4 regions of the Kitasatospora sp. NPDC058046 genome follow, and region 1 is predicted to be linked to each of the others. Evidence: riboswitches for the same ligand, from Rfam matches in the RefSeq annotation. Region 1 holds a riboswitch; each other region holds the start of a gene.
What was found. Region 1 has a riboswitch for cobalamin ahead of ACFVU7_RS22825 (prenyltransferase/squalene oxidase repeat-containing protein). Riboswitches for the same ligand answer to the same signal wherever they lie in the genome.
Positions count from the first base shown of each region.

Region 2: linked by a shared signal. The riboswitch ahead of ACFVU7_RS18260 (cobalamin biosynthesis protein) and the one ahead of ACFVU7_RS22825 (prenyltransferase/squalene oxidase repeat-containing protein) in region 1 are both predicted to bind cobalamin.
Region 3: linked by a shared signal. The riboswitch ahead of ACFVU7_RS12735 (HoxN/HupN/NixA family nickel/cobalt transporter) and the one ahead of ACFVU7_RS22825 (prenyltransferase/squalene oxidase repeat-containing protein) in region 1 are both predicted to bind cobalamin.
Region 4: linked by a shared signal. The riboswitch ahead of ACFVU7_RS06430 (ribonucleoside-diphosphate reductase subunit alpha) and the one ahead of ACFVU7_RS22825 (prenyltransferase/squalene oxidase repeat-containing protein) in region 1 are both predicted to bind cobalamin.

Region 1 is NZ_JBHVRS010000011.1:88,736-95,707, forward strand. It holds gene ACFVU7_RS22800 (YoaK family protein) at 1-291, opposite strand, end outside; gene ACFVU7_RS22805 (DoxX family protein) at 272-796, opposite strand; gene ACFVU7_RS22810 (hydrolase) at 854-1,516, opposite strand; gene ACFVU7_RS22815 (amidohydrolase) at 1,589-3,472, opposite strand; gene cobF (precorrin-6A synthase (deacetylating)) at 3,736-4,494, opposite strand; cobalamin riboswitch at 4,613-4,753, shown strand; gene ACFVU7_RS22825 (prenyltransferase/squalene oxidase repeat-containing protein) at 4,851-5,942, shown strand; gene ACFVU7_RS22830 (flagellar hook-length control protein FliK) at 5,972-6,442, shown strand; gene ACFVU7_RS22835 (hypothetical protein) at 6,509-6,697, opposite strand.
Region 2 is NZ_JBHVRS010000008.1:76,526-83,497, forward strand. It holds gene ACFVU7_RS18250 (hypothetical protein) at 1-27, opposite strand, end outside; gene ACFVU7_RS18255 (alpha/beta hydrolase family protein) at 898-2,004, opposite strand; cobalamin riboswitch at 2,317-2,450, shown strand; gene ACFVU7_RS18260 (cobalamin biosynthesis protein) at 2,558-3,571, shown strand; gene ACFVU7_RS18265 (cobyric acid synthase) at 3,568-5,082, shown strand; gene ACFVU7_RS18270 (putative cobaltochelatase) at 5,183-6,972, shown strand, end outside.
Region 3 is NZ_JBHVRS010000005.1:109,895-116,866, reverse strand. It holds gene ACFVU7_RS12770 (Xaa-Pro peptidase family protein) at 1-401, opposite strand, end outside; gene rpmF (50S ribosomal protein L32) at 603-776, opposite strand; gene rpsR (30S ribosomal protein S18) at 825-1,061, opposite strand; gene ACFVU7_RS12755 (CobW family GTP-binding protein) at 1,076-2,242, opposite strand; gene rpsN (30S ribosomal protein S14) at 2,248-2,553, opposite strand; gene rpmB (50S ribosomal protein L28) at 2,553-2,789, opposite strand; gene rpmG (50S ribosomal protein L33) at 2,934-3,098, shown strand; gene ACFVU7_RS12735 (HoxN/HupN/NixA family nickel/cobalt transporter) at 3,165-4,280, opposite strand; cobalamin riboswitch at 4,311-4,524, opposite strand; gene ACFVU7_RS12730 (metalloregulator ArsR/SmtB family transcription factor) at 4,607-4,990, shown strand; gene ACFVU7_RS12725 (hypothetical protein) at 5,113-6,786, shown strand; gene ACFVU7_RS12720 (AAA family ATPase) at 6,832-6,972, opposite strand, start outside.
Region 4 is NZ_JBHVRS010000002.1:489,822-496,793, reverse strand. It holds gene ACFVU7_RS06440 (glycoside hydrolase family 26 protein) at 1-790, shown strand, start outside; gene ACFVU7_RS06435 (glycosyltransferase family 39 protein) at 790-2,481, shown strand; cobalamin riboswitch at 2,554-2,688, shown strand; gene ACFVU7_RS06430 (ribonucleoside-diphosphate reductase subunit alpha) at 2,881-5,292, shown strand; gene ACFVU7_RS06425 (ribonucleotide-diphosphate reductase subunit beta) at 5,313-6,308, shown strand; gene ACFVU7_RS06420 (DUF397 domain-containing protein) at 6,374-6,598, opposite strand; gene ACFVU7_RS06415 (helix-turn-helix domain-containing protein) at 6,601-6,972, opposite strand, start outside.

The DNA of each region.
Region 1 (6,972 bases):
GGCGGACCGGCCGGCGAGCCGTCCGCCGCAGAGCGCGCCGGTCAGGAAGGCCGCGAGCGAGACCAGCGACGCCGCGGCCGACAGGCCGGAGGCGCCCGCGAGGGCGAACCCGAGGAAGACCACGTTGCCGGTCATGTTCGCCACGAAGACGTGCCCGAGGCCGAGGTAGCTCACCGCGTCGACCACGCCGGTGGTCACGGTCAGCAGCAGCATCAGCGGCGGCAGCGGTCCGTGCCGGTCGGTGCGCGGCGGGGCGAGCGTCCGCAGGGCGTCAGTCAGCAGGGCGCGCAACGGCGGTGGCTCCTTCGGGCGTGGCCGGGCGGTGCAGGACGGCCCGGGTGAGCAGTCCGCTGGCGGGGCCGAGCACGACGGCCGCGACGGAGATCCAGAGCGGCCAGGCGGTCAGGCCGACGGCGTGGTCGACGGACCACCGGCCCGGGCCGGTGAGGGCGAGCGCCCCGGTGACGACGACCAGGACCAGCGGGTACTCGTAGCCGTCGTCCTGCACCCAGAGCCCGTGCGGCAGTTTGACGGTGATCGCCACTGTCATCACCCCCATGGCGACCATGGCCGCGGGCGGGGTGAGCGCGCCCAGGGCCAGGAACAGGCCCGATCCGACCTGCCCGGCGCCCGCGGCGAGCGCGGTGGGCGTCCCGCCGCGGAAGCCGTCGTGGCGGAACTCCGCCGTCCCGCCGGCGAGGCCGTGGCCCCCGAGGCGGTGGCTCACCTTCTGTACTCCGTGCCCGGCGATGAGCAGGCCCACCACCACGCGGAGGATCAGCAGTCCGGTATCCATCGTGTCCTGTTCCTGGTCCCTGGTCCCTGGTTCCTGTGCTTCTTGTGCGGTGCCGGCTCAGCCCGCGGCGTGCTCGCCGAGGAAGGCCTGGGCGTAGACGATCCCGAGGCCGTACGCGCCGCCGTGCTCCTTGACGATGTCCGTGACCACGCCGTACGTCTCCGTCCGGGCCCAGTCACGCTGGAGTTCGAGCAGGACCTGCACCCAGGTGACGGGCACCGCACCGGCCTGGGTCATCCGCTGGACGGCGTGCTCGTGGGCCTGCGGGGAGACGCCGCCGGAGGCGTCGGTGACGACGTAGACCTCGTAGCCCTGGTCGATCATGGACAGCACGGGAAGGACCAGGCAGACCTCGGTCCACAGCCCGGCTATCACGACCTTGCCGCGGCCGGTGGCCTTGACCGCCTCGACGACCGCCTCGTCCTCCCAGGCGTTCATCGAGGTGCGGTCGAGGACCTCGGCCTTGGGGAAGACCGCCGCCAGCTGCGGCAGCAGCGGGCCGGAGAAGGACTCGGCGGCGACGGTGGTCAGGACGGTCGGCACGTCGAAGGCCCGGGCGGCCTTGGCGAGGCCGACGGTGGCGTTGACGATCGCGGTGCGGTCGCCGCTGCCGGTGCCGAAGAACATCTGCGGCTGGTGGTCCACGAACAGCACCACGGCGTTGTCGGGGGTGAGCAGGTCGGGGCTGGGGGTGGCGCTGACCTGGGTGAGGTCGACCATGACGGGGTTCCCTTCGGTGCGGTGGGACAGGGTCCTTCGCGCGGTGGTCCGCGTGAAGGCGGGGCAGGTGGATCAGAGGAGGAAGCAGGGGTCGAACGGCGCGCCCTGCTCGGCGGCCAGGCCGCGCGCGACCCGCCAGCGGTGGTGCAGCTCGGACTCGGCGACGGCCTCGCCGAGCAGCTCCGCCTGGCGGGCGCCCGTGCCGTGGGCGGGGCGGGCGGGCTGGTAGCCGCCGAAGTGGGCGACCGGGCTCCAGCCGGGGCTGACCGGCGGGAGCTCCTCGTCCATGCCCTCGTACTCGGCCGCGGCGTGGACGATCCGGCCGCCGACGACGGTCAGCACGGACTCGATGGACGGGATCTGCGGCTCCGGCACCGTGAAGTAGTCCTCGGACAGCACCGCCAGGTCCCCGTAACTGCCCGGCCGCAGCACGCCCTTGACGTCCTGCTCGCCGGTGAGGGCGGCGCCGGCCGTGGTGTACATCGCGAGCGCGGTCGCCCGGTCGACCCGGTTCTCCGGGGGCCGGATCGCCAGGCCGCCGACCGTGCGGCCGGAGACCAGCCAGTGCAGGGCGACCCAGGGGTTGTAGGAGGACACCCGGGTGGCGTCCGTGCCGGCGGCCACGGTCAGTCCGCGCGCCAGCATGGCGCGGACCGGCGGCGCCTCGGCGGCGGCAGCGGCGCCGTACCGGCGGGTGAACACCTCGCCCTGGAAGGACAGCCGGTTCTGGACGGAGAGCGAGCCGCCGAGCGCCGCGATCCGGTCCAGGCTGTCCGGGGAGACGGTCTCGGCGTGGTCGAAGAGCCACCGGTTCCCGGCGGGGAAGAGCCCCTCGGCGGCGAGCCCCTCGAACACCGCGAGGTCGCGCCGGATCGTCTCGTCGTACGTCGCGTGCAGCCGGAAGCCCCAGCCGTGCTCGGTGAGCAGGCGCACGGCCTTGGCGAACTCCCCTTCGTAGGCGTTCAGTTCGGGGCGCGGCTCGGCGAAGTTCTCGAAGTCGGCGGCGGCCCAGGTGAGGTTCTCGCCGGCGCCGTTCAGCCGCAGCCACTCGTCGCCGTCCCCGGGCCGGACCGTCTCGACCCAGCGGGTGAGGTCGTCCAGCTCCTGGCCGGGGGTCTGCGGGAACAGGTGGTAGGCGATGCGGAGCGAGAGCAGCCCCTCGCGGGCGAGTTCGGTCACCGTGGCGTAGTTCTCCGGGAAGCTCTGGAACCCGCCGGCGGCGTCGATCGCGGAGGTCAGCCCGAAGCGGTTCAGCTCGCGCAGGAAGTGCCGGGTGGACGTCCTGCGCTCCTCGCCCTCCAGCGCCGGGGCCTTGGCGAGCGTGGAGTAGAGGACCAGGGCGCTCGGGGCGGCCAGCAGCATGCCGTTGGGCTCGCCGCCGCGGCCCCGGACGATCTGGCCGCCCTTCGGGTCCGGGGTGTCGCGGGTGTAGCCGACGGCGCGCAGCGCGGCGCGGTTGAGGACCGCCGACTGGTAGAGGTGGAGGACGAACACCGGGGTGTCCGGCGCCGCCTCGTTCAGCTCGGCGGGGGTCGGCAGCCGCCGCTCGGCGAACTGCTCCGCCGACCAGCCGCCGACCACCCGCACCCACTGCCCCCGGGGCGTCCGGGCGGCCTGCTCCCGCAGCATCGCCAGGCCCTGGCGCAGCGACCGCACACCGTCCCAGCGCAGCTCCAGGACGTAGTTGAGGCCGCCGCGGATCACGTGCAGGTGCGCGTCGTTGAGGCCGGGCACCACGCGGCGGCCGAGCGCGTCGACCACCACCGTGGACGGGCCGACGGCCGGGGCGACGTCCGCGTCGTCCCCGACGGCCGTGATCAGGCCGTCCCGGATGGCGAGGGCGCCGGCCTGCGGGCGGCGGGCGTCCCCGGTGTGGATCCGGGCGTTGCGGACGACGACGTCGGCGGCGTGTTCGGTGACGTTTTCCGTGCGGGGGACCAGCCCGCCGACCGGCATTGCAGGCACCTCGACGGCCTCCAGTCATGGGTTCGGGCCGCCGCCCGGAGCGGGCGGCGGCGCGGCGCGGTCGAGCCGGACGAGCCCAAGGGGCTCTCCTGCTCGCTCTCATGACGGAACGTTAGGCAGTGGCATGGTGTCGGAGTTGGCCCACAGTGCACCGGCACGGGTCCGGGAGCGCACCGGCCGGGTGGAGTGACGGCCGGGCGCGAGGCCGGTGTCCGAGTGTCGGCCGGGGGTCGAACCGGGGCGGCGCCCGCCGGTCAGCTCCCGGAGCGCCGCAGCAGGTAGGTGTCCATGATCCAGCCCTTGCGCTCGCGGGCCGACTCGCGCAACTCGCTGATCCGCGGGGCGGCTTCGGCCAGCGGACCGGCGACGAGGATCTCGTCGGGGGTGCCGAGGTACGCGCCGTAGCGGATCTCCAGCCCCTCCGGGTCGATCCCGGTGAAGGCGGCGCGGCCGTCGAGCATCACCACGACGTCGTCCACGCCCTCGGGGAAGCCCTCGGCCAGCCGGCGGCCGGTGGTGATCTGCACCGGGCGGCCGACCCGGGTCAGCGTGGTGCGGTGGCGGGCCGCGAGCGCGGAGACGCTGCTGATGCCCGGGACCACCTCGTAGTCGAAGCCGACGGCGCCGCGGGCCAGGACGTCGTCCACCACGGCGATGACGCTGTCGTAGAGGCTCGGATCCCCCCAGACCAGGAACGCGCCCGTCTCGCCCTCGCCGAGGTGCTCGGAGAGCAACTGCTCGACCAGGTCGGCCCGGCGGACGCGCCAGTCGTCCACGGCGGCCGCGTACGCGGGGGTGGTCCGGTCCCGCTCCGCGTCCGGCGCCTCGACCACCCGGTGGCCGGGCCGGCCGTGCTCGGCCAGCATCCGGCGGCGCAGCCGGATCAGGTCCTGCCGGTCCTCGTTCTTGTCGAGGATGAAGAAGACGTCCGTGCGGGCGAGCGCCTTGACCGCCTGCAGGGTGAGGTGGTCGGGGTCGCCCGCGCCGATGCCGATGACGAAGATGTGCCGCATGGGAGGCATTCTGCCGTCCGGGACGCCCTGGTCGCGTCGGCGGCCGGGAGGGGCGCGTCGCGATGTCGGGCGGCGGCCACCGTGATGTCACGTTCGAACCCTTGACCGGATCTTTTCCGTATCGCCATGATGGGCCGTCATGTTGTGACTCCGCCGCTGGGGGAAGTCCGGTTCGAATCCGGCGCTGGCCCGCAACGGTAGGCCGCCGGCTCCTGGTCGGCGGCGAGCCCGAGTACCCGTCGGCGGAGGCGTGTCGTCCCTCCTCCCGTCGTGGTCCGCGGGCCGGAGCCCCGAGGGCCGCCCCGGCTGTCGCCGCCGTCCTCCGGGCCCCTGCGCACGGGCCCGGAAAGGCCACCATGCCCACGCTCCGCCGCGCCCTCGGTCTGCTCGCGATACCCGCCGTGGCGCTCGCCACCGCGCTCCCGGCGGCCACCGCCGCCCACGCCGCGCCCGTGAACGCGCCCGCCGCCGCGACCTCGTCCCCGACGGTCCGCCCCGACGCCGCCGCGGGCGGCTGGCTGGCCCGCCAGCTCGTCGACGGCGACCACTTCGAGTCCGTCTTCAACGGGACCGCCTACCCCGACCAGGGCCTCACCATCGACGCCGTACTGGCCTTCGCCGCCTCGCGCGGCTCCGACGAGGCCGCCGCGAAGGCCACCGCCTGGCTGGCGAAGCCCGAGATCATCGGCGGCTACCTCGGCGACGGCACCACCGAGGCCTACGCGGGCGCGACCGCCAAGCTGCTGCTCGCCGTCGAGGTCCGCGGCGGGGACCCGACGGCCTTCGGTGGCGTCGACCTGCCGGCCCGCCTGCGGTCGCTGCAGACCGCCGAGGGCCGGTTCTCCGACCGCTCCCAGTGGGGCGACTACAGCAACGCCTTCGGCCAGTCCCTCGCCGTGATCGCCCTGCACCGCACGCCCGGTGACGTCCCGGCGGCGGCCGTGGACTTCCTGGCGAACAGCCAGTGCGCGGACGGCGGCTTCCCGCTCTCCTTCGGCCAGGCCGCCTGCACCAGCGACGCCGACGCCACCGCCCTCGCCGTCCAGGCCCTCGCCGCCACCGGGCGCGCCGCCAAGGCGAACACGGGCCTGGGCTGGCTCACCGCCCACCAGAACGCCGACGGCGGCTTCGCGGCCGCCGGGGCGACCGCCTCCAACGCCAACAGCACCGGCCTGGCCACCCAGGCGCTGCTCTCCGGCGGACGCCTCGGCCCCGGCCTCAAGGCCTGGGGCCGGCTGGTGAAGCTCCAGCAGGGCTGCTCCGCCGACCCGGCGGTCCGCGGCGCCGTCGCCTACGACGCGACCGGCTTCAACGCGGGCAACGGCGCCCGGGCCACCGCGCAGGCCGTCCTCGGCCTCGCGGGCACCCCGCTGTCCACGCTCTCCGCCTCCGGGGCCGCCCCCGACGCCCCGACCCAGGCCTGCCCGCCGGTTCCGGCCACGCGCTGAACCACGCTGACACCGCGAGGAGTTCACCGATGAGCGACACCCCCACCCTGGCCCGCTGTACGCTCGGGTCGATCGCCGCCGCGGCGGCCCTCACCGCCGGACTGCTCGGCGTCTGCGCCGTCCAGGCCCCGCAGGCGCGGGCGGCCGCCTGCGGCGGCACCACCGGCGTCACCGTCGTGGTCGACTTCACCGCCGTCGGCGGCGGCATCCAGACCGGCTGCGCGCCCGGCGACCCGGCCAGCGGCCTGGCCGCGCTCACCGGCGCCGGATTCTCGTACGCCTTCCACCCGCGCTACCCGGGCTTCGTCTGCACCATCAACGCCCTGCCGACGACCTGCACCAACCCGACCGGCAGCGCCTACTGGTCGTACTGGCACGCCCAGCACGGCGGCCCCTGGTCGTACAGCACCCTGGGCGCGGGCAGCTACGACCCGGCCCCCGGCGACGTCGAGGGCTGGTCCTTCGGCGCCGGCGCGCAGCCGGGCACCACCGCGCCCTGACAGGCGGGGGGCGACCGGCGCCCCGGCCCCTTCTCCGGAAGGGGCCGGGGCGCCGGTGCCAGGGGCTCAGGCGCCGCGGGACGCTCGGCGCCGCCGGTCGAGGTGTCCGACCAGCCGTACGGTTGCCACCGCGGCGGCCGTGAACAACAGGCTGTCGACCACGATGCCCGCGGTGGTCAGCCACGCGGGGTCGTCGCCGTCGGGCACGCGCGTCGCGGTGAACAGCCCGCCGACGCCCGTCGAACGTACTGTCATTCGACGGCCGCGCCCACTCGCGGTCCTCCCTGAGGATCCGGTCCATCGTCATGGGTTTCGGTGTTCTCGTCCCGGCCGGGCCGGCCGTCGGCATCCAGATCACGCCGACGTGGTGGTCCACTTCCGCCGCCGGCCCCGCGGACCGACCTCTCGGCGTGCCGGCCTGGCCCCGCGGGTACGGCTTCGCGCTCGGCCTGCGCGGTTGACCCGACATCACGACGAAGGCCCAGGCGGCCCCGGGGCGGCCTGTCATGACACGGCGTCAGATCGCATAC
Region 2 (6,972 bases), on a different contig from region 1:
GGAGGGTGCCGGAAAGCCCTCCGGCACGGGAACCCTGCCCCGCCCGGGAGCCGGAGCGGGCCCTCGTCGCCGGGGTACTGCGTTACGGGGGACTCCCGCCCCGCCCGGCCTGCCACCGGCGGGCCGTTGGGCCGTTCCGGGGAGACGGGTCACCGTCGCACCGGTACCGATCGTCGGCGGGAGCGGGGCATCACGGTCGCGCGGGTTCCGAGACGTCACGTCGAGCAGTCTTCCCCTTGTACCGGCCTTCTGTCACATCCGGTTGTCCGTACGACCGGGCGACCGCCGGTGGCACCTCCGCAAGATCGGGCAACAACGGCAAACCGCCTGGCCGGAAACGTGTGACCTGCCCATGCCATGGGGGGCGGCCCGGTTGCCGGGAATGCTCGGGCGGTCACCGTGCGTACGGGTGGGGGGTAAGGGGCCGGGCCAAATATTGCTCCTGACAGCCGAGGGGCCCGTACGGGGGCGTTTCGGCCCGGCGACGCCCGGCAGGACTGTCCAGCCCGAATCCGGACGGATGGCGGGCGCGGTGATCGGGATCGAGCCGCACCGGAAGTCGGCCGGGCCGACTTTTCACGCGGGCCCGGAGGAATGGGAGGAACGTTCATTCCCGGACGGGGGGAATCGCACCGGGAAAAGCGGCGGGGACCAGCCGAAAACGCCCTCGCGCACAGGGGGGGTGGTTGAGGGGCCAGGGCCGGTCTTCGAACTCCCGTCGTCCGCCCGGAGGGCGGGCGGGGCGGCGTTGGGGTGCGTGCATCGCAAGGCGGAGGAGGGAGCCACTGCGGTGGGGGCACCTCCCGGCCGAAGGCTGGGGGCCATTGGCGACCGACGACAACGCGGCGAGGTGCGTGCCCCGGCGTCGGCCCGCAGACGCGAGTTCGAAGACGGGCCCTAGAGGAGCGGGGTGAGCCAGCGGCGGAGGAGTTCGGTGTAGCGGTCGGGGGCGGTGTTCCAGAGGGTGGCGTGGTCGGCGCCGGGGAAGGGTTGGAGGCTCACCACGTCGCGGCGGGCGGCGGCCAGCTTCTCGGCGGCGCCGAAGGGCGCGATCCTGTCCTCGGGGCTGTGCAGGAGGAGGGTCGGCACCCGCAGGTCGGTGCCGTCGGCGATGCGGCCGAAGTCGGCGAGGTCGACCCCGGTGCGGCCCTCGGCGGCGAGGGCGCCGAGCTCGGCGGCGACGCCCTGGAAGCCGGCCCGGGCGGCGTCCCGGCGGGCGGAGGCGGGCAGGTCGAGCACGGGCGAGTCGAGGATCAGGCCGCGGACGGCGTGCGACCAGGCGGAGCGGGCCACGGTCTGCAGCACGATGGTCGCGCCGACGGACCAGCCGTACAGGATCACCTTGCCCGCGCCGCTGTCGAGCGCCAGCCGTACCGCCGCCTCGATGTCGCGCCACTCGGTCTCGCCGAAGTGGCTGAGCCCGTCCGGGGAGGCGGGGGCGCCCCGGTCGCCGCGGTAGGTGACGGCGAGGGCGGGCAGGCCGAGCCGGTCGAGGACGGGGAGCACCGGGAGGGTCTGCCGGCGGTCGTCGCCGGGGCCGTGCACCAGGATCACCCAGGTGCCGCGCTTGCCGTCGAGCCGCCAGGCGGGGAGGGCGCCGAGCTCGCCGTCGGCGGTGGTGTCGGCGAAGGCGAGGCCGAGCGCCTCGGTGGGGTCGCCGAGGTGGACCCGCGGGGTGAAGCGGACCTCGGTGCCGGGGACGAGGGTGCCCCGGTCGGCGCGGACCAGTCGGCGGGTGACGCCCTGTTCGTCGGCGTGCAGCACCTCCTCGACGACCGCGTGCCCGCCGTCCGCCCACTCCACCGCCCAGCGGCCGGGGCGCAGGCTCGCGGGACCGCGGGTGAAGGTGACCCGGCCGGCGGCGAGGGCGCGGACCTGGACCGGCCCGGACTCCTGGACGGCGGTCACCGGACGGACCATCCGCTCGGAGGCCCGGCGGCCGACCACCAGCACGGCGGCCCCCACCGCGGCGGCCGCCACGACGGCGGCGGTTCCCCAACGCATCTCGCTCCCCGCTCTGTTGTTCACGGACGTTGTTCACGGACGTTGTTCACGGACCGGACGGTGTTCGAGCCCCAGTTCACCGGCGCTCCGCCCGACCGGCCACCGGGCTGGGCCGTCCGGGTCACCCGGCGGGCGCTCCCGGGGTGCTCAGGGCGGTACTCAGGGGGTGCCGGTGGCGGGGGTCGGGGCGGGGCCGCGCCGGGCGATCCGACCGGGCGTCAGCGGCGTCCCCGTGTGACCAACCCCTCCGTGACCTCGGTTGACTCCCGGTTCGGGCCCGTGATGGGATCCTGGGGCCAAACGGAGGCATGGAGAGGAAGCCGGTGGAAGTCCGGCGCGGTCCCGCCACTGTCACCGGGGAGCACGCTCGGAACATCGCCACGGCGGGCCGTCGACGGCCGCTGGAAGGCTCCGGGGGTGCGTTCGACCCGGAAGCCAGGAGACTCTCGCCGCCGTCACGTCGATCCAGGGCGCGGACCCTGAGTGAGGACACGCACGCGATGCAGGCTGCCCCGCCCGGCCGGACTCCGAGCTGCCCTCCGCCGTGCGGCCGATGACCCCGCGCGCGCCTTCCCCCGCTCCGCGCCCGCTGACCCGAGCCTCGCGCCCGCTGGCCCGCGCCGCCGTGTTCGCGCTCGGCGCCGCCGCGGGCTACGCCGCCGACGCCCGCTTCGCCGACCCCCGCCGGGGCCACCCGGTGGCCTTCTTCGGCAGCGCCGCGACCCGGCTGGAGCGGCGGCTGTGGCGCGACGACCGCGCCGCCGGGGCCGGGTACACCGCGCTGTGCGTGGGCGCGGTCGCGGCGGGCGCGCTCGCCCTGGACCGTACGGTGGGCCGGCGCCCGCTGGGCCGGGCGGCGCTGGCGGCGGCCGCGACCTGGACGGTACTCGGCGGCACCTCGCTGACCCGGGAGGCCCGCACCATCGGCCGCTCGCTGGCCGCCGGCGACCTCGCCGCCGCCCGGGAGCGGCTGCCGCACCTGTGCGGGCGGGACCCGAGCGCGCTGGACGGGCAGCAGATCGCCCGGGCGGTGGTCGAGTCGGTGGCCGAGAACACCGCCGACGCCGTGGTGAACGCGCTGACCTGGGGCGCCCTGGCCGGCACCCCCGGCCTGCTGGCCTTCCGCGCCGTGAACACCCTGGACGCCATGGTCGGCCACCGCTCGCCCCGCTACGCCCGGTTCGGCTGGGCCTCGGCCCGGCTGGACGACGTGGCGGGCTGGCCGGGCGCCCGGCTGACGGCGCTGCTGACGGTGGCCGCCGCCCCCGAGCCCCGGACCGCCTGGCGGGTCTGGCGGCGCGACGGCTCCGCGCACCCGAGCCCGAACGCGGGCCAGGCCGAATCGGCGTTCGCCGGCGCGGTGGGCGTCCGACTGGGCGGCACGCTGCGGTACGGCGAGCGGGTGGAGCACCGGCCCGTCCTGGGCGCGGAGCTGCGGCCGGTGACGGTGGACGACATCGAGCGGGCCTGCGCGCTCTCCCGGCGGGTGGGCGCACTGGCGCTGGGTACGACGGTCGCGGGGCACGTCCTGCTGCGGGCACTGCTGAAGAAGAGGGGACGGGCATGAGCAACGCACTGCTGGTCGCGGGGACGACCTCGGACGCTGGCAAGAGCGTGGTGACGGCCGGAATCTGCCGGTGGCTCGCCCGCCAGGGCGTACGGGTCGCGCCGTTCAAGGCGCAGAACATGTCGCTCAACTCCTTCGTCACCGCCGACGGCGCCGAGATCGGCCGCGCCCAGGCGATGCAGGCGCAGGCCGCCCGGGTGGAGCCGGAGGCGGCGATGAACCCGGTGCTGCTCAAGCCGGGCGCGGACGGCCGCAGCCAGGTGGTGCTGCTCGGCCGGCCGGTGGCCGAGGTCGGCGCGCTGGACTACCGCGAGCGCAAGCCCGTCCTGCTGGAGCGCGCCCTGGAGTGCCTGGCCGACCTGCGCGGCCGCTACGACGTGGTGGTCTGCGAGGGCGCGGGATCGCCCGCCGAGATCAACCTGCGCGACCGCGACATCGCCAACATGGGCCTGGCCACGGCCGCCGCCCTGCCGGTGGTGGTGGTCGGGGACATCGACCGCGGCGGGGTCTTCGCGGCGATGTACGGGACGCTGGCGCTGCTGTCGGCGGAGGACCAGCGGCACGTGGCGGGCTGGTTCGTCAACAAGTTCCGCGGCGACGCGCGGCTGCTGGCGCCCGGGCTGGAGATGCTGCACGAGCTGACCGGCCGTCCGGTGCTGGGCACGCTGCCGATGCTGCCCGGGCTCTGGCTGGACGCCGAGGACTCGCTGGACCTGTCCACCGTGGCGGACCGGGCGGACGGGCCCGGGCCGCTCGGCGCGGACGTGCTGCGGGTGGCCGTGGTGCGCTTCCCCCGGCTGTCCAACTTCACCGACATGGACGCGCTCGCGCAGGAGCCGGGCGTGCTGGTCCGCTGGGCGACCAGGCCGGAGGAGCTGGCCGACGCCGACCTGGTGGTGCTGCCCGGTACCCGGGCCACCGTCGCGGACCTCGCCTGGCTGCGCGAGCGCGGCCTGGAGCCGGCCCTGAAGGCGCGGGTGGCGGCCGGACTGCCGGTCCTCGGGGTCTGCGGCGGCTACCAGATGCTGGCGCACTCGATCGTGGACGAGGTCGAGTCGAAGGCGGGCGCCGTCGACGGTCTCGGGCTGCTGCCGACGCACGTGCGCTTCGGCGTCGAGAAGGTGCTGGCGCGGCCGGTCGGCGAGGCGTTCGGGCAGCGGGTCGAGGGCTACGAGATCCACCACGGGGTGGTGACCGTGGAGGGGGGCAGTCCCTTCCTGGACGGCTGCCGGGTCGGCCCGGTCTGGGGCACCACCTGGCACGGCGCGCTGGAGAACGACGGGTTCCGCCGCGAACTCCTGCGCGAGGTAGCCGAGTTGTCCGGCCGGGCGTTCGTCCCGGCGCCGGACACCTCCTTCGCCGCGGCGCGCGAGGCCCGGCTGGACCGGCTGGGCGACCTGATCGAGGAGCACGCGGACACCGACGCGCTGTGGAAGCTGATCGAGGGCGGGGTGCCGGCGGCCGGATCGCTGCCGTTCCTCCCGCCCGGGGCCCCTGGGAGTGACGCATGAGCCGGACACGGACGCAGGGCTGGGCAGGACCGCCGAACCGGGCGGGGCAGCAGGGCCGGGCACGATCACAGAGTCAGGCACGACAGGACTGGGGTACGGCATGAGTGACGTCCGCTATCCGTTCACCGCGATCGTCGGCATGGCCGACCTGCGGCTCGGACTGCTGCTGAACGCGGTCTCCCCGGCCGTGGGCGGCGTGCTGGTGCGCGGCGAGAAGGGCACCGCGAAGTCGACCATGGTGCGCGCGCTGGCCGGCCTGCTGCCGTCCATCGCCACCGTGGACGACTGCCGCTTCGCCTGCGACCCGGCCGCGCCCGACCCGCAGTGCCCGGACGGGCCGCACGACTCCCCGTCCTCCTCCGAACGGCCCTCCCAGCTGGTCGAGTTGCCGGTCGGCGTGGCCGAGGACCGGATCGTCGGCTCGCTCGACCTGGAGCGGGCGCTGGCCGAGGGCGTCAAGGCCTACGAGCCCGGACTGCTCGCCCGGGCGCACCGCGGCGTGCTCTACATCGACGAGGTGAACCTGCTCCAGGACCACGTGGTGGACCTGCTGCTGGACGCCGCCGCGATGGGCCGCTCGTACGTCGAGCGCGAGGGCGTGTCGGTGCGGCACGCGGCCCGGTTCCTGCTGGTCGGCACCATGAACCCGGAGGAGGGCGAGCTGCGGCCGCAGCTGCTCGACCGGTTCGGCCTGACCGTCGAGATCGCCGCCACCCGGGACCCGGCCGAGCGCGCCGAGGTGGTCCGCCGCCGGCTCGGGTACGACGCGGACCCGGCCGGCTTCGCCGCGCGGTTCGCCGAGGAGGAGCGGGCGCTCGCCGAACGCATCACCGCGGCACGGGAGTTGCTGCCCAAGGTCAAGCTGACCGATGTGGCGCTGCGTCAGATCACCGCTGTGTGCGCCGCGTTCGAGGTGGACGGCCTGCGGGCGGACATCGTGATGGCCCGCACCGCCGTCGCGCTGGCCGCCTGGGACGGGCGCACCGAGGTGCTGGAGGAGGACGTCCGCAAGGCCGCCCAGCTGGCACTGCCGCACCGCCGCCGCCGCAACCCCTTCGACGCGCCCGGGCTGGACGAGGAGCAGCTGGACCGGACGCTGGAGGAGCACGCCCAGCAGGAGGAGCCGGAGCCCGAGGACGACGGGCCCGGCCCGGACGGCGACGGTGGCGGCAGTGACGACGGCGACGGGCCGGAGGGCGGCCCGGACGGGGGCGGCCCCGACGGCGGCGGCGCGCCCGATCCGTCCGACGCCGGCCCCGAGGCGCCCGAGGCGCCCTCCCCCGAGGACCCCGCCTCCGATGGCCCCGAGGCACCCGCGCAGCCGCCCGTACCGGCCCAGCACCCGGCCCCCGCGCGGGAGTCGGCGCCGGTCGCGGCCGGCGACCCGTACCGGACGCGGCTGTTCACCGTGAAGGGCACCGGGCACGGCGCCCAGGGCCGCCGCTCCCCCGCCGAGACCACCGGCGGGCACACCATCCGCGCCCGCCGCCCGCAGGGCGCGCTCGCCCGGCTGCACCTGACCGCGACCCTCCAGGCCGCCGCGCCGCACCAGGCCGCGCGCGGGCGCAGCGGGCGGGCACTGGTGGTGCACAAGGACGACTTCCGCGAACAGGTGCGCCAGGGACGGGAGTCCAACCTGGTGCTGTTCGTGGTGGACGCCTCCGGCTCGATGGCCGCCCGGCAGCGGATGACCGCCGTCAAGGGCGCGGTGCTGTCGCTGCTGATGGACGCCTACCAGCGCCGCGACAAGATCGGCATGATCACCTTCCGGGGCTCGGGCGCCGAGCTGGCACTGCCGCCCACCTCCTCGGTGGAGGTCGGCGCGGCCCGGCTGGAGTCGCTGCCCACCGGCGGGCGGACCCCGCTGGCCGCCGGCCTGCTGCGCGCCCA
Region 3 (6,972 bases), on a different contig from region 1:
CGCTCGACCGTCCGGCCGAGGTCCACCAGCCGGGTCCCCGCTATCAGGTCGCCCACCGCCCGGTGCCGGCTGACGGTCAGGTCGTGCTCCTCCACCGCCAGGCCCGACACCCCGGAGCGGGTGGCCGCGGCCGCGGCGGCCAGCGCGGTGTCCGAGCCGGCCGCCACCGGCAGCCGGGTGACGTCCGGGGCGATCAGGTGCTCCCCGGTGTCGTCCGGCGGAAGGTCGTCCGGCAGCGCCAGCAGCGCCCGCTCCCTGGTCAGCAACAGGCTCGCCCCGCAGGGCGCGCAGCCCGTCAGGTACCGCACGTTCGCCGCACGGGTGATCAGCGCCGCATCGGCCCCGGCCGCGCTGCAGTGCTCCCTCACCCGCTCCCGCCGCCCCGCGTACGCATCCGCCATGCGTCGAGCCTACGAACCCCCGGCCCGAAGCGCCCGCCGAGCACCCCCGCCAGAACCCCCGGTGCCCCTTGCGCGCCCCCCGCGCGACCGCGCCGTCGCCCTCCGGCCCGCGCCGGGGCCCCGCTCCCCCACCCGCCGCTCGGACGCGCGCCGCCGCCGAGGGGCCCACCTCCCCTCGGCGGCGGCTTCCTCCCGTCGCGCCTACTGCCCGTCCGGGTCGAGCAGACCCCGCCGGTACGCCGGGACGAGGTTCTGCGGGACGAGCATCTCCCGGCCGTTCAGGGTGATCGCGACCAGCTTCGGGGGCGTCGCCCGCCACTGGGCCCGGCGGTGCCGGGTGTTGCTGCGGGAGGTCTTGCGCTTGGGTACGGCCATCGCGGGCTCCTTCTCGGGTGGTGTGGTCGAACGCGTCGTCGGGCGGCGCTAGCGGGTGGCGCCCGAGGCGTACGGCAGGAGGGCCGTCTCCCGGGCGTTCTTGATCGCCCGGGCCACCGCCCGCTGCTGCTCGGCGGTGAGCCGGGTGACCCGGCGGCCGCGGATCTTGCCGCGGTCGGAGACGAAGCGGCGCAGCAGGTCGGTGTCCTTGTAGTCGATGTACTCGATGCCCGCCGCGAGCAGCGGGTTGGGCCGGGGCTTCGGCGGGGCGGATCGTTTGCGCACGGGAGGGCGCTCCTTCAGTGGACGGGGTCGAGCAGGTCCTGGAAGGCGTCCGGCAGGGCCTTCCAGCCGGGTTCGCCGGCGGCGAGTTCGGCGTCGGTGAGCAGGCAGGAGTCGAGCAGGTCGGTGATGCCGTCGACGTCCAGCCCCTCGGCGGTGAAGCTGAGCTGCTGCACCCGGTCGCCGTGCCGGGGGTGCCAGTCGAGGGCGGCGGCGGCCCGGCGCGCGGGCGGGTAGAGCTCCCAGGCCGCGTCGGGCAGGGAGGTGAGCCAGGGCCCGCACTCCTCGACCGCGAGGTTCGCCCCGGCGGCGTCCCAGGCGAGTATCAGGTCGGGCCGGTTGGCCAGCCAGAACCGGCCGCGGCTGCGCTGCGCCGCCGGGACGAGCAGTTCCAGCGCCCGGTGCAGCCGCTCGGGGTGGAGCGGTCGGCGGCGCTCCCACAGCAGGGTGGCGACGCCCGCCTCGTCCCGCTCCTGCGGCAGCAGCGCGAGCGCCGGGTTGACCCGGTCGCGGGCGGCGGCCACGTCGAAGCCGCCGAGCGCGGCCCGGGTGAGCGCGCCGGTGCCGAGCCGGACGGTCCGGGCGGTGGCGTGCAGCTGGCGCAGGAGGGCGAGCCCCGGCGCGTGCGCCGCGGCGCGCGGCACGGCGAGCGTGCCGGCGTACTCGATCTGGTGGGCGAGCGCCTCGGCGCGGGTCCGGTCGTCGCGCGAGGCGGTCTGCTCGCCGTGCTCCACCAGGTCGTCGGGGACGGAGAGCTCGCCGACCAGCCGGTCCGGGTCGACGGCGGTGACCACGCCCGCCAGTTCGACGGCGTCGTCGAGCCGCCTCCCGTCCACCTCTCCCCCGGCGATCACCTCGACCGCGGGGTGCGGGTCGCTGCCGCCCCACAGTTCGACGATCGCCAGTCCGTACCGGCCGCCGTCGGCGATCTCCAGCAGCCGGGGCAGCAGGTCCTCGCGCAGGGCGCAGCACGGGCAGTCGTTCGCCAGCGGGACGTCGGCCACGTCGAAGGCCCCGGCGGCGTCGCGCAGCTCGCGGCGGACGGTGCCGAGTGCGGCGTCCCGCAGGTCGTGGTGCAGGACCACGGCGTCCACCGCGGCCGCCGCCAGTTCCTCGACGGCGGCCCGGCGCTGCTCCGCGTGCAGGCCGGCGACGACCACCACCGGCAGCCTGGTCCCGTCCACGGCGCTCACCAGCTCGCCTTGCGGACGCCGGGCAGGTGCCCGGCGTGGGCGTGGGCGCGCAGGTTGACCCGGGAGAGGCCGAAGGCCCGCAGGTAGCCGCGGGGCCGGCCGTCCACGGCGTCCCGGTTGCGGACCCGGGTGGCGCTGGCGTCGCGCGGCTGGCGGGCGAGTTCGGCCTGGGCGGCGGCGCGCTCGGCGGGGCCGGTGCCGGGGTGGGCGATGGTCCGCTTGAGCTCGGCCCGGCGCTCGGCGTGGCGGGCGACGACGGCGCGCCGCCGCTCGTTCTTGGCGATCTTGCTCTGCTTGGCCATCAGACCTTCTCCCCCCGGGCGCGGATGCGGGCGACGGCGGCCTCGATGCCGATCGCGTCGACGGTGCGGATGCCCTTGGCGCTCAGCGCCAGCCGGACGTACCGGCCCTCGCCGGGCAGCCAGTAGCGCTTGCGCTGGATGTTGGGGTCGAAGCGGCGGCCGGTGCGGCGGTGCGAGTGCGAGATCGCGTTGCCGAAGCCGGGCCGGCGGCCGGTGAGTTGGCAGCGGGCGGACATGGGTGCTCCCTGGCGTCCGGGAATGGGCAGGACCGGGCTCACGTTACACCAGATGAAAATGACTTCCATTTCGATGTACGGTTCGAGCCAACCCCTCGGACCGGACCCCGAGACCCCGACCCCCAGACCCCAGGAGGACGTCCCATGGCCCGCAGCGAACTGCGCCCGGTGATCAGGCTCCGCTCCACCGCCGGCACCGGCTTCACGTACGTGACCCGCAAGAACCGCCGCAACGACCCGGACCGGATGGTCCTGCGCAAGTACGACCCGGCCGCGGGCCGGCACGTCGACTTCCGCGAGGAGCGCTGACCCCGGACACGCGAACGGCGCCTCCCCGGACTCGGGGAGGCGCCGCGGGCGGCCGGGCCGCTCGGCTCAGGAGCCCTCGGGCGTCCAGCGCTGCTCGACCCGGGCGAGCTTCCAGTACCCGATCGCGATCGCCCAGACCACCACGAACAGCCCGGCGATGGCGTAGCCCACGTTGTCCAGCGAGATGTCCGCGACGAACCCGGTGACCGGGTCGGTCAGGTCGAGCTTCTCGTGCAGCACCCCGACCAGCTCGATGGTGCCGATGATGAAGGCCACCGCGATCGACAGACCCGTGATGGTCAGGTTGTAGTACACCTTCCGGACCGGGTTGGCGAAGGCCCACTGGTACGCGAAGTTCATGAACGTCCCGTCCAAGGTGTCGAACAGGCTCATCCCCGCCGCGAACAGCAGCGGCAGGCAGACGATCGCGTACCAGGGCAGCCCGGAGGCCGCGCCCGAGCCGGCCATCACCATCAGGGTGACCTCGGTCGCGGTGTCGAAGCCCAGGCCCAGCACCATGCCCACCGGGAACATCTGCCCCGGCCGGGTGATCGAACGGGTCGCCCGGTTCAGCACCCGGGCCATGAAGCCGCGCGAGTCGAGGTGCGCCTCCAGCTCCTTCTCGTCGAACTTCCCGGCCCGCATCGAGCGGAACACCCTGAGGATGCCGAGCAGCGCCGCCAGGTTGAGCGCGCCGATCAGGTAGAGGAACACGCCGGAGGTGGTCGTCCCGATCACGCCCAGCCACTTGTGGGTGGCCGACTCGTCGTCCATCAGCGTGTTCGCCAGCTGCGCGCCGCCCGCCACCAGGGCGGCCATCAGCACCACCATCGAGGAGTGCCCGAGGGCGAACCAGAAGCCCACCGAGACCGGCCGCTTGCCGTCCGCCATCAGCTTGCGGGTGGTGTTGTCGATCACCGCGATGTGGTCGGCGTCGAACGCGTGCCGCATCCCGAGGGTGTACGCGGTGATGCCGAGGCCCACCCCGAAGACCTGGGTACCGACCGCGTACCGCTCGGGCGCGACCAGGAAGATCAGCGTGCCGAAGGCCACCACGTGCATGGCCACGATCACCGCCATCAGCCCGGCCGTACGGACGGTGTCCTCGCGCCGCCATCTGAAGCTGGGCAGCACGGAAGGGGCCGGCTTCGCGCCGGCGGCAACGGTTTCGGGCAGGGTCATCTGCGGATCACGCTCCAGCACCTCGTGGAAAACCTCGTGAGATGCCGTGGCCGGTCTCCTGGCTGACGGGATACCCGTGCCCGCCTTCCCAGGTGCGCGAGGCACCCAGTGGCTCCGTGGGCACGGACGACGTTCCTCCGCGGGCGGAGGAACGACCCGATCACAGTGGCGAGGGCCGCTCCGGGCTGGGACCCCTGAGGGTCCGTCACCGGTCTTCCCGAGCACCACGGCGGGGAACACCGTAGGGGCCGCGCCCCGACCCGTGCAAGGCTGCGCACCTGCGCAGGTGTCCAGGATCACAGGCGGCCGCCTGCAAGAATGTCCGCATGCATCTCGTACCGGCCGACCGCGCGGGCCACCGCACCATCGACGGGCACCGGGTCTGCGAGGCCATCGCCGCGATCGGCGACCCCGCGCACGTCCGGTCCTGGGCCGAGCGGTTCTCCCTGCTCGCCGACCCCGGACGGCTCGCCCTGCTGCTCGCCCTCCACCGGGCCGGCCCGCTCGCCGTCAGCGACCTCGCGGTGGCCACCGGCATGCGCGACCCCGCCGTCTCCCAGGCCCTGCGGCTGCTCCGTACGGCCGGCGTGGTCACCGGCGACCGGGACGGACGAGTGGTGCGCTACCGGCTCGTGGACGAGGCCATGCGCCCCCTCCTCGACGAGTGCGCCGCCGCCGAGCACCACGAGCCCAGCGCGGCGGTGGGCTGACCCCTCCCGCCGACGCCTGCCCGACCTGCCGCCTCCCGCCCGGTCCGCTGACTCCCGCTCGGGCCGCTGACTCCCGCTCGGGAAGGCGCGCCGTGAACGGCCCCGGCCAGTACGATCATGATGTGCCGTCCCACCCCCATGCCTGGCCCGCCGACCGCTGGAACACCGACCCGGTCAAGGCCCGCGTGCTGGCGGTCGCCCGCACCCTCACCTCGGCCACCCGGGTGCTGGACGTCCTCTCCCTGCTGAGCCCGCACGGCATCGAGTGGTACTTCACCGTCAACCCCGGTTCCGTCTTCGCCGACCGCACCCTGGACGACTACCTGCACGGCCTGTCCGGCTTCACCGTGCTGGACTGGGACGACGCCGTCCGCCACCGCTTCGACCTGGCCGTCGCCTGCGCCGTCCACTCCTCCATGCACCGCCTGGACGCCCGCCTCGTCGTCCTGCCGCACGGCGCCGGCTACAACCGCCTGGTCACCGAGTCCACCGGCGACACGGTCAGCGCCGCCGGCCTGTCCCGCAACGAACTCACCCACCGCGGGCGGGTGTTCGTGGACGTCCTCGGGCTCTCCCACCCCGAACAGCTGGACCGGCTGCGGACCTCCTGCCCCGAGGCCCTGGACGTCGCCCGGGTGGTCGGCGACCCGTGCTTCGACCGGATGCTCGCCAGCCGGCGCTCCCGGGACGGCTACCGCGCCGCGCTCGGCGCCGTCGGCGGCCGACGGCTCGTCGTCGTCAGCTCCACCTGGAGCGAGCACTCGTTATTCGGCCGCCACCCCGACCTGCCCCGGCGGCTCGTCCGCCAACTGCCCGCCGACGAGTACACGGTGGCCGTCGTCCTGCACCCCAACGTGTGGAGCCGCCACGCACCCGGGGCGCTGCTCGACGACGCCCGTCGGATGGGCCTGCGCCTGATCCCGCCCCACCAGGGCTGGCAGGCCGCGCTCGTCGCCGCCGACTGCGTGATCGGCGACCACGGCTCGGTCACCGTCTACGGCGCCGCCCTGGAACACCGCACCATGCTCGTCGCCACCGGCGCCGCCGAACTCGACCCGCGCTCCCCCAGCTACGCCTTCGGCCAGGCCGCCCCCGTCCTCGACCCGGACGGGGACCTCGCCGCCCAGCTCGAACAGGCCCTCGCCGAGGCCCCGGCCGGCCTGCGCGAGATCACCGACCGCTCACTCGCCCACCGCGGCGAGTCCGCCCGGCTGCTGCGCCCACTGCTCTACTCCTTCCTGGACGGCCTGGACGAACCCGGGGGCGAACCCTCCCTGCCGCCCTACCCCAGGCCCGTCCCCTGCCCCGGGGCCGCCGAGTGGCCCACCGCGTACGACGTCGAGGGCAGCACCGAGGGGACCGAGGTGAGCCTGCGGCGCTACCCCTTCCACCCGGACGACCACACCCCGCGCGGCTTCCACGCCCTCACCGACGAGCACCCGGGCGACGCCCTGCGCTACACGGCCGAGGTGATCGCCCGCACCGAGGCCCACGCCGAACGCCCCGCCACCCGCTGGCTCGCCGACACCGCCGCCGAACTGCCCGGCCTCGCCGTCGCGGTGGCCGCCCTCGGCCCGGCCCGCCACCTGCTCCGGCTGCACGGCGGCCGGCTGCTGGAGGCCCGTGCCGAACCGGACTGGGGCCGCCCCGACCCCGCCGTCGACCCGCTGCTGCTCGGCTCCGCCGTGGCCTGCTGGCTCGCCGACGGCGGCGACCCGGCCGGCCTCCCCGAGCACGGGCTCACCGTCCGCACCGGCGGGCACCGCACCCGGGTGTCCTTCCGTACCGGGCCCTGATCACGCCGTGTCCCGCCGGCACCGGCCCCCGACCCGTACCGCCCCTCAGCCCGCCAGCTGCCGCAGCCGCGCGCGGCTGCGCTCCGCCAGCTCCGCGTCGTCCAGCTCCTCCGCGAGGGTGACGAGCAGGGTGTGGGCCTGCGCCTCCTTCGCGAACTGGTTCCGCTCCCTGGCCTGCCGGGCGCA
Region 4 (6,972 bases), on a different contig from region 1:
CCCCGCCACGATGGACGCGCTGCCCGGCTACCGCGACGCGATCGGCAAGCAGCCCAACGTCCTGGAGTTCTACGCCCACTGGAAGGGCGGCTTCGACACCGCGGGCGCCCGCCGGATCCACGACGCCGGGGCGCTGCCCTTCATGGCCTGGGAGCCGCACGACCGCTCGCTCGCCTCGATCGCGGCCGGCGACACCGACGACTACGTGCGCGGCGTCGCCAAGGCCGTGGCCAAGTTCAACCTGCCGATCGCCGTCAGCATCGCCCACGAGATGAACGGCGACTGGTACCCGTGGGGCCGTCAGGCCGCCACCCCCGAGGACTTCGTGGCCGCCTGGTGCCACGTCCACGACCTCTTCGACCAGGCCGGCGCCACCAACGTGATCTGGGTCTGGAGCCCCAACATCACCGACCCCGCGCCCAACACCCGCCTGGAGCCGTACTACCCCGGCGACACCTACGTCGACTGGGCCGGCATGACCGGCTACTTCACCAAGACCGGGCCCAAGACCTTCGACGCGCTCTACGGCCCGACCATGGCCGAGATCCGCGGCTTCTCCCAGAAGCCCTTCTTCATCAGCGAGACCGCCTCCGAACAGGGCAAGCGCCAGCACGCGGACATCGACCAGCTGTTCTCCGGGCTGGAGGCGCACGACGACATCGTCGGCTTCGTCTGGTTCAACATCGTCAAGCGGGCGGACTGGCGGGTCGAGGCCGTGCCGGACACCCTCGCCGCGTTCAAGCAGCGCGTGTCCGACCCCCGTTACGGCTTCGACATCCGGAACCCCTGATGAGCACTGAGTCCGAGTTCTCCCCCGTCCCGCACGGCCGCTCCGCCCACGACCCGGCCGCCGAGCCGGACCCGGACGGGCCCGGCGCCGTGGCGGTGGACAGCCCCGACGGTCCGCGCCCCGCCGTAACGGTCGACAACCCCGACGGCGTCGAGCTGGCCCCGTACACCATCCCGCAGGTCCCCGCGATCGGCTGGGACCCGGGCACCAGCCCCCGGCGCCGGTGGATCGCCCGCGGCCTGCTGGGCGCCGTCCTCACCGTCCAGGCCGCCCTCTCGCTGCGCCTGCTGGCCGCCGCGCACCCCGACGAGGCCGCCGCCATGGTCGCCGGCCGCCAGCAGCTGGCCCACCTGCTGCACGGCACCCCGGTCACCACCGACCTGGTCGACCGGGTGCACGGCTCGCCCTGGCTCTACCCGCCGCTGGCCGGCGCCGCCGCCGACGCCAACGGCATCTGGGGCACCCGGCTGCTCAGCCTCGGCTTCGCACTGCTCACCACGGTCCTGCTGTACTCGCTGACCCGGCGGCTGTTCAACGAGCGGGTCGCCATCTGCGCCATCGCCGGGTACGCCGTCCTCCAGTCCACCGTCGTGGTCGGCTTCTACGCCGCGCCCGAGTCCCTCGCCGTCCTGCTGGTCGCCCTCTCGGCCTGGACCACGGTGTTCACCGCAGGCCGCCATCCGGCCCTGGCCCTGCTCGCCGCCCCGCCCACGGCGCTGGCCTGCGCCACGGCCTACTCCGCGGCCTTCGCCGTCCCCGCCCTGGTGGCCCTCGCCTTCGCCTGCGCCCGGCCGTACCACCGGGTGGGCCCGGCCGCCCTGCGCTCACTGCTGACGGCCCTCGGCACCCTCGTCCTACTGCTCCCGTACGGCACCCTCGGCAAGGTCGCCGGGTGGTCGCCCTCGCGCGGCAACGCCCCCGGCTCGGCCGGCTCGGTCCTGCTCGGCACGCTCCAGTGGGCCGGCCTGTTCACCGTCCTCGCGGTGGCCGGCACCATCGCCTACGCGCGCCGCGAACAGATGCCCGAGCACGACGCGCCGGAGAAGGAGCCCCTCCCCACCACCCGGGGCCGGCGCGCCCTGCTCGGGGCCGTCCTGACCGCCACCGCCCTGCTGGTCCCCGCCGCCCACCTGTGGACCGGCACCTCCGGCGCGCTGTTCCGCCACCTCGGCTACGGCATGCTGCTGGCCGCCCCGCTCGCCGGGGTCGGCCTGACCCGGCTGGTCGGCGCCCACTTCCGCCACCCCCAGCTCGGCATCCTGGTCTGGGTCGCCCTGCTCGCCCTCGGCCTGGAGCAGTCCGCGCTGCGCTACCAGAACGGCCCCGACTCCGGCCGCCTGCTGGCCGTCCTGCGGGTCCACACGGAGCCCCAGGGCCGCTACCTCACCGAGGTCGACGGACTCGCCGAGTACTACCTCGGCGGCGTCTCCAAGCCCGAGCAGTGGGTCTCCGCGCGCGCCGGCACCGACTACCGCGACGGGGCCGGGGTCGAGCACCACGGCGACGACGGCAGCGTCGCCGCGATCCGGGACGGCTGGTTCACCATGGTCGTCCTCGACAGCACCGCGCCGAGGGCCACCGACCGGGCCCTGGGCGAGGCCCTGGGCGCCGCCGGACACTACCGGCTGGTCGCCCAATTCACCTCGCCGACCGGCGATTCGAGCACGTACAAGGTCTATCTGAAGCACTGACCGGCCGCCCGGCCCACGCACATCCGCGACACGACAGGCACAACATATGGTGCCGCCGCAGTCCGGCGGCACAACATGTATGCTCGCTTCTGCTGTCGATGCAGGGGAACCCGGTGCGAATCCGGGACTGCCCCGCAGCGGTGAGCGGGCGGCTCCAGCAGCCGCACCCCGCGAGTCCGAGTACCTGCCGACGGCGTGCGCCACGGCCCTCCCGCAGAGGCCGCGCCGGCACCAGCAGTACCCCTCCGGGCCTCGCGGGCGGGCCGGGGAGTCACCTCGCGCGACGCTTTTTTGCGTTCGCGCCGTGCTCCCCTGCCCAGATCGGCCCGGTGGCCCCCCGAGCACCGCCGCCGATCGCCGCCAGGAGAGAGCGCCTTGACCACCGCTGCCTCAGCCACCCTGCCCGCCCAGGGCTCCGGTACCGCCTTCACCGACCCGACGGTCTCCGACCCCGGGGGCGCGCTGCTGCGGCTGCTCACCGACCGCAGCACCGACCTCACCGAGGTCGACCCCGGCCATGTCGCCGCCGCCGCGCTGCGCGGCCGCCACGCCGGCTCGGACTTCGCCGAGCTGCGCGGGCTGGCCGTGGACGCCGCCGCGTCGATGATCGCCGAGGACCCCCAGTACTCGAAGCTGGCCGCCCGCCTGCTCGCGCTGGAGATCGTCGACGAGGCGAACAGCCAGGGCTCGGTGTCCTTCTCCGCCTCGATCGCCGTCGGCCACACCGAGGGCCTGATCGGCGACACCACCGCGGACTTCGTCGCCAAGCACGCCGCCGCCCTGGACGCGCTGATCGACACCGCCGGCGACGACCGCTTCGAGTACTTCGGCCTGCGCACCGTGCAGTCCCGCTACCTGCTGCGCCACCCGATCACCCGCAAGGTGATCGAGACCCCGCAGCACTTCCTGCTCCGCGTCGCCTGCGGCCTGGCGGTCGGCGACTCCGAGCAGTCGGTGCGCGAGGTGGCCGAGCTGTACGGCCTGATGAGCCGCCTGGAGTACCTGACCTCCTCGCCGACGCTCTTCAACTCCGGCACCCGGCACCCGCAGATGTCGAGCTGCTACCTGCTCGACTCGCCGCTGGACAACCTGGACTCGATCTACAACCGCTACGCGCAGATCGCCCGCCTGTCCAAGCACGCCGGCGGCATCGGCCTGTCCTACTCGCGCATCCGCTCGCGCGGCAGCCTGATCCGCGGCACCAACGGCAAGTCCAACGGCATCGTGCCGTTCCTGCGCACCCTCGACTCCTCGGTCGCCGCCGTCAACCAGGGCGGCCGCCGCAAGGGCGCGGCCTGCGTCTACCTGGAGACCTGGCACGCCGACATCGAGGAGTTCCTGGAGCTCCGCGACAACACCGGCGAAGAGGCCCGCCGCACCCACAACCTCAACCTGGCGCACTGGATCCCGGACGAGTTCATGCGCCGGGTCAACGCCAACCAGGACTGGTCGCTGTTCTCCCCGGCCGACGTGCCGGAGCTGGTCGACCTGTGGGGCGCCGACTTCGACGAGGCCTACCGCAAGGCCGAGCTGGCCGGCAAGGCCGTCCGCACCATCCCGGCGCAGACCCTGTACGCCCGCATGATGCGCACCCTGGCGCAGACCGGCAACGGCTGGATGACCTTCAAGGACGCCTCCAACCGCGCCGCCAACCAGACCGCCCTGCCGGGCCGCACCGTGCACTCCTCCAACCTGTGCACGGAGATCCTGGAGGTCACGGACGACTCCGAGACCGCCGTCTGCAACCTCGGCTCGGTCAACCTCGGCGCCCACGTGGCCCCCGGTGCCACGGTCGACGACCTGCTCGGCGCCATGGACTGGGAGCGCCTCGACGCCACCGTCCGCACGGCCGTGACGTTCCTCGACCGCGTGGTGGACATCAACTTCTACCCGACCACCGAGGCCGGCACCTCCAACTCCCGCTGGCGGCCGGTCGGCCTCGGCGTGATGGGCCTCCAGGACGTCTTCTTCAAGCTGCGGATCGACTTCGACTCCGCCGAGGCCGCCCGCCTGTCCACGCTGATCGCCGAGCGCATCATGCTCACCGCGTACGAGCGCTCCGCCGACCTGGCCGAGCAGCTCGGCCGCCACGAGGCGTACGGCGAGACCCGCGCCGCCCGCGGCGAGCTGCACATCGACCACTTCCCGACGGCCGCCCCGCAGTGGGCCGACCGCTGGACGGCGCTGCGCGCCCGGATCGCCGAGACCGGCCTGCGAAACTCGCTGCTGCTGGCCATCGCGCCGACCGCGACCATCGCGTCCATCGCCGGCGTGTACGAGTGCATCGAGCCGCAGGTGTCCAACCTGTTCAAGCGCGAGACGCTGTCCGGCGAGTTCCTCCAGGTCAACCCGTACCTGGTGCGCGAGCTCAAGGAGCTCGGCGTCTGGGACCAGCAGACCCGCGACGCCCTGCGCGACGCCAACGGCTCCGTCCAGGACCTGAACTGGCTGCCCGCCGGGGTCCGTTCGCTGTACCGGACGGCCTGGGAGCTGCCGCAGCGCGCGCTGATCGACCTGGCCGCGGCCCGCATGCCGTACCTGGACCAGAGCCAGTCCCTGAACCTGTTCATGGCGGCGCCGACCATCGGCAAGCTCAGCTCGATGTACGCCTACGCGTGGAAGGTGGGTCTGAAGACCACCTACTACCTGCGTTCGCGCCCGGCCACCCGCATCGCCCAGGCCGCGTCCGGCACCGCCCGTGCCGCCGCGCCGGCGCCGGTGCCCGTGAACACCCCCTCCCTCACCCCGGAGCAGGAAGCCGCCATCGCCTGCTCCCTGGAGAACCCCGAGTCCTGCGAGGCCTGCCAGTGACCACCCCCGAAGACCGCAAGATGCTGCTCGACCCCGGCTTCGAGCTGACCCTGCGCCCGATGCGCTACCCGTCGTTCTACGACCGGTACCGGGACGCGATCAAGAACACCTGGACCGTCGAGGAGGTGGACCTGCACTCCGACGTCGCCGACCTGGCGAAGCTCAGCGAGGGCGAGCGCCACCTCATCGGCCGGCTGGTCGCGTTCTTCGCGACGGGCGACTCGATCGTCTCCAACAACGTGGTGCTGAGCCTCTACAAGCACATCAACTCGCCCGAGGCGCGCCTGTACCTCTCGCGGCAGCTGTTCGAAGAGGCCGTGCACGTCCAGTTCTACCTGACGCTGCTGGACACCTACCTGCCCGACCCGGAGGACCGCAACGCGGCCTTCGCCGCGGTGGAGAACATCCCCTCCATCCGCCAGAAGGCGCAGTTCTGCTTCAAGTACATGAACGCGGTCGACCACATCGACTCGCTGCAGACCAAGGAGGACCGCCGCGCGTTCCTCCTGAACCTGATCTGCTTCGCGGCTTGCGTGGAGGGCCTGTTCTTCTACGGCGCCTTCGCCTACGTGTACTGGTTCCGTTCGCGCGGCCTGCTGCACGGCCTGGCCACGGGCACCAACTGGGTGTTCCGCGACGAGTCCATGCACATGGACTTCGCGATGTCGGTGGTCGACACCGTCCGCGAGGAGGAGCCCGACCTCTTCGACGACGAGATGGCCAAGCAGGTCACGGAGATGCTGGAGGAGGCCGTCGAGGCCGAGCTCCAGTTCGCCCAGGACCTGTGCGGTGACGGCCTGCCCGGCATGAACACCGCCTCGATGCGCGAGTACCTGCAGGCCGTGGCGGACCAGCGCCTGGCCCGCCTGGGCCTGCCGATCCGCTACGGGTCGACGAACCCGTTCGGCTTCATGGAGCTCCAGAACGTCCAGGAGCTGACCAACTTCTTCGAGCGCCGCGTCTCGGCGTACCAGGTCGCCGTCGAGGGCTCCGTCGCCTTCGACGACGACTTCTAGGAAGAACAGAACGAATGACAGAGGTGCCCCGCACGGCCGTGGCCGTGCGGGGCACCTCTGTCATGTCAGTTGGTCGAAAACTCCCCGGCCTTGACCCCAGCGAGGAAGGACGACCAGGCATCTGCCGGGAAGAGCAGCGCCGGCCCGCCCGAGTCCTTCGAGTCACGAACCGGTACCGCGCCGGGCAGGCCCACAGCCACTTCGACGCAGTCGCTCTGCGCACCCGAGTACGACGACTTACGCCATTCAAGGCCGGCAACAGCAGCAACCGGCGGGAACGTACTCACCATTTCTAGATCTTGTCCTTTGCACGCTCGATGAGTGCGACCGATTCGGTACGCGGCAGCGACTCCGCCAGGGCACGGCGGAACAGGTTGGTGTACTTGAACACTTCCTCCGGCTCCTCGATGTAGAGCGTGCTGAGCAGGCTGTCGACGTACACCACGTCCGTTTCGGTCGCTTCAGGGAAGCTCAAGATGGCGACGGGGCCGAAGAGCGCCGCATGGACATCCGATTCCTCCGGCAGGACCTGGATGTTGATGTTCGGCTGTTCGGCGCTGGCAACCAGGAAGTCGAGCTGCTCCTGCATGACCGCGCGGCCGCCGATCCGGTGCTTCAGCACGGATTCCGACAGAACGACCCACATACGAAGCGGCGCTTCCCT